DNA from 4 places in the Vibrio vulnificus NBRC 15645 genome. Region 1 is predicted to be linked to each of the others. Evidence: predicted binding sites of a transcription regulator. Region 1 holds the regulator's gene; each other region holds the start of a gene.

Region 1 (2,208 bases):
CGAGATACCCGAGATCGCGGTCATTCACGCGAGGCCGTGATGGATTCGATTGTGCGCTCAATGGACGACTATCTGAATTACATCACACCGCAATTTTCTCGTACTCACATCAACTTTCAGCGAGTCCCAACGGTCGACACCTCCAATCCGCTCAACGCCAAAGGTATCCCAAGCCTTGATGAAAGCTTTGTGGTGATTCGTCTTAGAGGAATCAAAAACGTTGATTTTCCATACCTACTGGCGATGATCGATGGCTCGTTCATGTCACGCCACAACACCCTTGTGGTGCCGGGAGGAAAAATGAGTTTTGCTATGGAATTGATTGTGCAGCCTATCCTGCAACAATTGATTGAAACGGGCAAAATTGGATAAAAACCCAGCGCAGAGAGCGATTACTTTTCATACCGTGATCATGTGCACAGTTTTGCTTAAAAAATCCGATACTCGGCACGATTAAAATCAAGAAATCGTTTTCGAAAAAGGATACTATTTCAAACCGAAACACAAGATAGCTTGCAGCCTTAGTTAACAGCTCTTATTCTAGGAAGCCAAGATTAAGGCTTCGCTAAAATATGGATAGCGGCAAGCGTACCCTGCAGAGGAAGTGAGATATTATGGTTCTAGGTAAACCTCAAACCGATCCAACACTAGAGTGGTTTCTTTCACACTGTCATATTCATAAGTACCCATCAAAAAGCACGCTAATTCATGCGGGCGAAAAAGCAGAAACGCTTTACTACATCGTAAAAGGTTCTGTTGCGGTACTGATTAAGGATGAAGAAGGTAAAGAAATGATCCTTTCTTACCTAAATCAAGGTGACTTTATTGGTGAACTAGGCCTGTTTGAAGAAGGCCAAGAGCGTACCGCTTGGGTTCGCGCAAAATCTCCTTGTGAAGTCGCGGAAATCTCATTCAAGAAATTCCGTCAGCTAATTCAGGTAAACCCTGACATCCTGATGCGTCTATCTGCTCAGATGGCAAGCCGTCTGCAAGTGACCAGCCAAAAAGTGGGTGACTTGGCATTCCTAGACGTAACTGGTCGTATCGCTCAGACGCTATTGAATCTTGCTAAACAACCAGATGCGATGACACACCCAGATGGCATGCAGATCAAGATCACTCGTCAAGAAATCGGTCAAATCGTTGGCTGTTCTCGTGAGACAGTAGGTCGTATCTTGAAGATGCTCGAAGAGCAAAACCTGATTTCTGCACACGGCAAGACTATCGTTGTTTACGGTACTCGTTAATTTCCATTAGCGATGAACAGTTTCAAAAGCCACTCATGGCAACATGAGTGGCTTTTTTGTGTCACAGAGACGGCAATTGAGAGCCGTGAGCGACTCTGTTAACCGCTTCTGTTAACCAGTCCTATTAACCATTAGTGCTTTCGAAAATCTTATCGGCAGAAGCTTCTACAAACCCTGGGTAAAGCTCACCGTTGTCCATCGGGTAACGCTTGGCGAACTCGTAGAAACCACCAGGAACGATTTCACTGCCCTCGCTAAAGTGCACCGCCACTTTGTCGGCCATGGTCGAGGATTGCTCGAGCAACACCTCTGGCGAGCCTTTGACTTCACCACCCACTTCATTAATGACAAAACCTGCGTTGCGTAAGTGATCATTCACGCCTTTAACCGAGTCCAACGCCTTGAGCTGATTAACACTGACGGTAAAGTGATTGGCACCATAGCCATGAGCCGCCAACCAAGACGCGTATTCACTTTCTTGTGCTAGGGTTTGGTAATCAGCAAACGACAGCTCCCATAAGCGGCCACCGTGTAAAAATGCACAGTCCTCTAGGCGAGAGGCGTCGACTTGCGCCACCAATTTTTCGACGATGGCTTGCAACGCCTCCGAGCATTCATCCACTTTGAGCGCGCTGATAAACACTTTAGGTTGGGTAGGGTCGGGATGCTCAAAGTGCTTGGCAATCAACTTTTTGCTCTTAAACAGGTAATCACCACACGCCACATAGCCAAGGTCTAGAAATGGCTTAGCTAGCGTCTCAATACCCAGCGGAGCAACATTAAATGTGCGCAAAGCGATGTGGTCGTTAATCAATGGCTCGTCTTCTTCAAGCAGTTGATGAACTTTTGCAGCGGAAGGACACAAACGTTGAATATAGTCATTCCATAGCGATTGAAAGAGAACAGCTGGCGTCATAACGCCTCCTTGTTGTTGTAGATTCACGTTGTCAGTTATAGCGTA
Region 2 (2,208 bases), 250 kb from region 1:
CCGCAACGTTGCGCGCGTATTCAATCAGTGCCACTTGCATACCTAAGCAAATACCTAGGTAAGGAACTTTGTTCTCACGAGCGTATTTCGCCGCAAGAATCTTGCCTTCGATACCACGGTCGCCAAAGCCACCAGGTACAAGGATTGCGTCAAGCCCTTGAAGAACTTCAACGCCTTTGGTTTCTACGTCCTGAGAGTCTACATATTTAATGTTAACGCTCAAGCGATTTTTCAAACCTGCATGTTTAAGCGCTTCGTTTACCGATTTATACGCATCTGGTAGTTCGATGTATTTACCCACCATACCGATAGTAACTTCACCAGTTGGGTTCGCTTCTTCGTAAATCACCTGTTCCCATTCAGACAGGTCCGCTTCAGGAGCAGAAATGCCGAAACGCGCACAAACGAGATCATCAAGACCTTGAGATTTGATCAGTTGAGGGATCTTGTAGATAGAGTCTACGTCCTTCATTGAGATTACCGCTTTCTCAGGAACGTTACAGAACAGCGCAATCTTCTTACGCTCGTTCGCTGGGATCATGCGATCTGAGCGGCAAACTAGGATATCTGGTTGGATACCGATTGATAGCAGCTCTTTAACAGAGTGCTGAGTCGGTTTTGTTTTCACTTCGCCTGCAGCTGCAAGGTAAGGAACGAGTGTTAGGTGCATGAACATAGCGCGTTCACGGCCGATTTCAACGGCTAGCTGACGAATCGCTTCCATAAATGGTAGAGATTCGATATCACCAACAGTACCACCGACTTCAACGATCGCAACGTCGTGGCCTTGAGAACCATTGATCACGCGGTCTTTGATATCGTTTGTGATATGAGGGATAACTTGGATAGTTGCACCTAGGTAGTCACCGCGACGCTCTTTCGCGAGAACGTCTGAGTAAACACGACCTGCAGTGAAGTTGTTGCGCTTAGTCATCTTAGTGCGGATGAAACGCTCGTAGTGACCAAGGTCTAGGTCTGTTTCGGCGCCATCTTCTGTAACGAACACTTCACCATGTTGAGTTGGGCTCATTGTGCCTGGATCAACGTTGATGTAAGGGTCAAGCTTCATCATAGTCACTTTAAGACCACGAGCTTCTAAAATCGCTGCAAGAGATGCTGCTGCAATACCTTTACCTAGAGAGGATACAACCCCGCCAGTAACAAAAATGTAATTTGTCGTCATGTTTAACCTGAAATTGGTTGAATGAGGGAAACGGATTTCTTCTGGACGGGACGAAAATATACCAGAAGACCCTAACCGCCACAACGTGAAATCTATCACACGCCAATTTTTTATTTTTTGCTTCAAATCAAAGTGGATAAACACCAATCGAGTTGAATAAAAAATAGTTGAGTCAAATGTGTCTCAAATTTCTACTCAGCCGCTTGACCGCGTTCCGCGCGTTTCACTTGCTCCCAAATGGCATCCAACTCTGCTAAATCACACTCTTCAAGCTTCTTACCCTTAGCGTGCACACCTTGCTCTACTTGTTTGAATCGATTAGAAAACTTGAGATTTGCCTTACTCAATGCGGCTTCTGGATTAACCTGTAAATGGCGCGCTAAGTTGACGGTGGCGAACAGCAGATCCCCCAGCTCAAGCTCCACTTTTTCCTCATCGACATCGACTTGAAGCGCCTCTTCCACCACTTCATCAATTTCTTCTTTGACTTTGTCGACCACAGGCCCAAGTGAATCCCAATCAAAACCATAATGGGCGCATTTTTTCTGGATCTTTGTAGCACGCATTAATGCAGGTAGAGAGTTTGGTATTGAGTCTAGAATACTTTGCTCATTTTTGCCTATTTGCGCTTTCTCTTTGGCCTTTTCCGCTTCCCAATTGGCATTTATTTCTGCTTCTGTCTCAAATTCGACTTGGCCGAACACATGGGGATGACGGCGGGTAAGTTTTTCGTTCACGGTTTCTACCACGGCGGAAAAATCAAACAACCCCTGCTCTTTTGCTAACTGGCTGTAGAAAATCACCTGGAACAACAGATCGCCCAACTCTTCCTGCAAATTAGGCCAATCGCGATTATGAATCGCATCCACCACTTCGTACGTTTCTTCGATAGTGTGAGGAACAATGGTGTCGAAGCTCTGCTTTAAATCCCAAGGACAACCACTTTTCGGGTCGCGTAGCTTCGCCATGATTTGCTCTAATTGTTCAATTGGATGACTCATTTTCTGTTCCTTAACCCTTTCTAT
Region 3 (2,208 bases), 810 kb from region 1:
AGATGAAGAGCCACGCCATGTCGGGCCGAAATTTGATCAAATTGGCCAAATACGATCATCTCCATCAATTCTTCCCAGTCATTTTTGAGTAGTATTTCTTCATCGTCATTGGGAGACCAAAGCAGTGGTGTACCGACATGACGCTCTGCCAGTGGGATTTCTCGCTCCCCTTCAACCGGAATCCATAACACACGAGAGAGTTTGTTGCGCACATGACTGGTTTCCCACGTTAATCCATGCACACCCGTCAGTGGTGCTACGCAGACAAACGTCGTTTCAAGCGGTTTGCCGCTATAACTGACGGGAATACTTTTTAACTCAATACCAAGATCGGAAAAATCCTGCTGTGGTTTACTGCCAGCAGGCGCACCTAAGTGCCACTCAAGCAGTTGCCCCACCCAACCTTTGTCGCGTTTGAGATCCAGAGGAACGTCCATATTTGCCTCTTCTGCCAATTCGGCGAAGCTACAACCTGCAATTTGATTCGCTCGTTGGAGCAGTTCTGCTTCTGTTTGTGGAATGGGTTTCATAACCAAGGCCGTAATAATGGGAAAGCGATATGGTAACAAAGAATCGGATCGAAGCGATACGATCAAGGATCATCATTGCTGGTGTTTTGATCTATTAATAAGTTATCCACAGAATAGAGCGCTCTCTAAGGTAAAAAGTAAAATCATGGATCAATAAACAGTATGTGGTAAGTGATATTTTGCTTGATTTTTGGTGATGTTAGTCAATTTAAAAACTTTGTGTGTGGATAAAATAAGCATTGTATGATCTTTGACCGATCTGTTTGTGGTCAAAAGATCATCAAGGTTTAATTTGCTGGTGGAACTGATTTGTGTTTTTAATTTATTGAATATTAAAAGCTATTTTTTATTTTTGGAAAGGGGACGTGTTTGTCATGGATTGATGATGAATCTGTCATTGACGAAAATAAGTTATTCTTCACAAAGTTATTCACAGAAAAGGTGAATAAATGTGGGCTGTGTCTCAAACTTGTGTTGATAACTGTTTTTGTGCTGAAAAGTTATTCAATTGGGTCTGAAACACGATAAATCTTAGCTATATCACATCAGTAAGTTTGCTACTGTTGGGGATATGTGGAAAAATCACTGTAATAAAAAACTTATCTTAGAGGTTAGCCAGTGATAGATGGCGATGGTTACCGGCTAAATGTTGGTATAGTGATTTGTAATAACCATGGTCAGGTCTTCTGGGCTAAGCGATACGGGCAACACTCTTGGCAATTTCCTCAAGGGGGGATTGATGATGGTGAGACTCCGGAACAAGCAATGTTTCGAGAGTTGTATGAAGAAGTCGGTCTAACGCACAAAGACGTTAAGATCATTGCGAGCAGTCGTCATTGGTTAAGATATAAACTACCAAAAAGACTGGTTCGTTGGGACTCTAAGCCTGTTTGTATCGGCCAAAAGCAGAAATGGTTCCTTTTGCGTCTTGAGTGCGATGAATCCAAGATCAATATGCAAAAAGGTAGCTCTCCTGAATTTGATGGTTGGCGTTGGGTTAGCTATTGGTATCCTGTACGTCAGGTGGTTTCATTTAAGCGAGACGTTTATCGCCGAGCGATGAAGGAATTTGCATCGTTAGCCATGCCTTTTCGCGAACGTAAATTGAAAGGTAAAAAAGTTAAACGAAGAGGGTAACCATGCTGAGTCAACTCAGGGAGATAGTTGAAAAAGTTTCTCGTGTCGAGGATGTTCACCAAGCATTGAATACATTGGTACGAGAAACTTGTACAGCATTGAGCACAGAGTGTTGCACGATTTATCTGGCGAATGAAGAAAGGCAACGGCTAGAGTTAATGGCAACGCAAGGCCTGACTTTTCATGGCGACAGTATTCACATCCAGTTTGAAGAGGGCTTGGTTGGCTTAGTGAAACGCAGCGCCGAGCCTCTTAACTTAGCCGAAGCCTCGAAGCATCCCGCATTCAAATATTTTCCTCAGTTAGGCGAAGAAACGTATCACTCGTTTTTAGGCGCGCCGATCATCCATCGTAAAAAAGTATTGGGCGTACTGGTTATCCAGCAGAAAACACCACGACTTTTCAGCGAGATGGAAGAATCCTTCCTAGTCACTTTATCCGCTCAGTTAGCCGTCATCATTGCGCATGCACAAAGTCTTGGCCATTGGTCATTGGCATCTAAACCTGCTGCAGTGCAGGGTATTGCCGCTTCAAGTGGGGT
Region 4 (2,208 bases), 410 kb from region 1:
GAAACCACATAGTGCGAAAGCGATGATTGCTTGAGTTTTCTCAGACATTACAGCACCAGTTGCTGGAATGATTTGAGCGTTTTCACCAACGTAAGGAACAAAGTTTAGGTACGCAACGAACTCGTTTACCACCAGTTTTTGACCGATGAAAGAACCTGCGACATCAGCTTCTGCCCATGGCACACCGATTAGGAATGCAAGTGGTGAGAAGACTTTACCTAGAATCCACTCCAGTGTCAGACTTTCCATGCCGAACCAACCACCAACACTACCAAGGATACCGTTGATCAGAGCGATCAAACCGATGAATGCCAATAGCATTGCACCTACGTTAAGTGCTAGTTGTAGACCAACTGATGCGCCGCCAGCAGCTGCATCGATTACGTTTGCAGGCTTATCGTCACCGCCGTCGATCTCAGCGCCAAGATCTTCTTTTGGCGTATCAACTTCAGGTTTGATGATTTTTGCGAACAGTAGACCACCCGGTGCCGCCATGAATGATGCCGCAACTAGGTATTCTAGTGGCACACCCATTGAGGCGTAACCAGCCAGCACACCACCAGCAACAGAAGCAAGACCACCACACATTACTGCAAACAGTTCAGATTGCGTCATGTGAGGAACAAATGGACGAACCACAAGTGGCGCTTCAGTTTGACCTACGAAGATGTTTGCTGCAGCAGACATTGACTCGGCGCGAGACGTGCCCAGTGCTTTCTGCAGGCCACCACCAAGGATCTTGATAACCCACTGCATCACACCAATGTAGTAAAGTACAGAGATAAGTGCTGAGAAGAAAATCAGTGTTGGTAGTACTTGGAAGGCAAAAATAAAGCCGATACCGTCAACTGAGAAGTTAACTAGGCTGCCGAACAAGAAACCAGTACCGTCTTTACCGAAGTCGATAACGCTTTGAACACCAGCAGAGAAACCCGCTAGTAGATCACGACCCCATGGTACGTAAAGAACGAAACCACCGATGATGAATTGGATAGCAAAAGCGCCACCCACAGTTCTTAGATTGATAGCTTTGCGGTTGTCAGACAGTAAGAATGCAATTCCTAGCAATACTGCCATACCGACTAGGCTCATAAACAGGCTCATAGTTTATGACTTCCTTATTAAGTTATTTATTGGCGTGTTACAAAATGGAGCTATTAAGCGGGGGCCATTATACTCATGCCCCAATAATTAAAGTAATGCCACCTTCACACTTTCCCATAAGATTCATCGCTAATTCACCTCCATTTGTGAGTAAACTCACAATAACATACCGAACGAGATTTTCTTTAAACAAGTTTTTTAGATTTCATTCACAGATAGAGAACAGAGAATTGCTATTTTTCCAGATTTGAGAGGCAATCGTTTGCTTTGTTTGATTATGCAACAAACTCAACTCATTTAGTGGGTGAATAATCTGAGCAGGTGTATTGAGCTTTCCTTGAAAGCCAAATATCGGCATATCTGGCGCATCGGTTTCAAGCAGCAGTTTTTCTAAAGGGAGTCGACTGATCGCTTGGCGCGTTTTGTTCGCTCTGGGGTAGGTAATGGTTCCGCCGACCCCAAGATAAAAACCCAAACGTATCCACTCCATTCCCTGTTCATAGCTACCAGAAAACGCATGGATAACGCCGCCTTTTGGCAGCCGAGCCGCTTTGACTAATTGAATGAGTCGATTGTGACATCGTCGATTGTGTAAAATAACCGGCAGTTGATACTGCTTGGCCAAATCGAGCTGGTAGTTCAACGCCTGCTCTTGCAATGCAGCGTCTTGTTCAACCCCATCATCCAAACCGCATTCCCCGATAGCTACGCAGCGCGTGTCACGCTCGTCCAACAAAGCCACGAGCGCACTTTGTTTTTGCTGATAATCCGACGTCAGAAAATAGGGATGAAAGCCCAACGCGTAAAAGATTTCTGGCTGAGCCTCCTCAGAGAGCATTGCAGACCATTGCGCCAGTGTTTTTACTTTTTGCCAGTTATCGGGACCAACGGATGGCAGTAACAAACGTTCCACACCGGCCTCTAGCCCTCTTTGAAAATGCTGCGAGCGCGCTGGTTCAAAAACGTCAAAATCGAGGTGGCAATGCGTATCAAACAGTTTCATCGCTTTTCTTTTCTCGCGCCGGATCTTTTTTGTATGGTACACAACTGCGCTTTTGTTCTGGTGTTAATCCCATCTCTTTGCACCAGTCATCGTAACGTTTT

Evidence for each region. Region 1 encodes CRP, which controls carbon source genes, mostly activating them, when cyclic AMP is high. Its sites were predicted from a motif close to TGTGANNNNNNTCACA; they were not measured.
Region 2: the regulator CRP is predicted to act here: its motif matches at 1,268-1,283, upstream of AOT11_RS09600 (CTP synthase).
Region 3: the regulator CRP is predicted to act here: its motif matches at 981-996, upstream of rppH (RNA pyrophosphohydrolase).
Region 4: the regulator CRP is predicted to act here: its motif matches at 1,250-1,265, upstream of AOT11_RS10285 (NupC/NupG family nucleoside CNT transporter).

Annotation. Positions count from the first base shown of each region.
Region 1 is NZ_CP012881.1:1,792,042-1,794,249, reverse strand. Features, by position in the region: gene AOT11_RS08355 (phosphoribulokinase) at 1-372, shown strand, start outside; gene crp (cAMP-activated global transcriptional regulator CRP) at 615-1,247, shown strand; gene AOT11_RS08345 (DUF1338 domain-containing protein) at 1,372-2,163, opposite strand.
Region 2 is NZ_CP012881.1:2,042,034-2,044,241, reverse strand. Features, by position in the region: gene AOT11_RS09600 (CTP synthase) at 1-1,183, opposite strand, end outside; gene mazG (nucleoside triphosphate pyrophosphohydrolase) at 1,375-2,184, opposite strand.
Region 3 is NZ_CP012881.1:983,364-985,571, reverse strand. Features, by position in the region: gene mutH (DNA mismatch repair endonuclease MutH) at 1-530, opposite strand, end outside; gene rppH (RNA pyrophosphohydrolase) at 1,149-1,667, shown strand; gene ptsP (phosphoenolpyruvate--protein phosphotransferase) at 1,670-2,208, shown strand, end outside.
Region 4 is NZ_CP012881.1:2,202,196-2,204,403, reverse strand. Features, by position in the region: gene AOT11_RS10285 (NupC/NupG family nucleoside CNT transporter) at 1-1,104, opposite strand, end outside; gene AOT11_RS10280 (TatD family hydrolase) at 1,310-2,107, opposite strand; gene AOT11_RS23590 (DUF5363 family protein) at 2,094-2,208, opposite strand, start outside.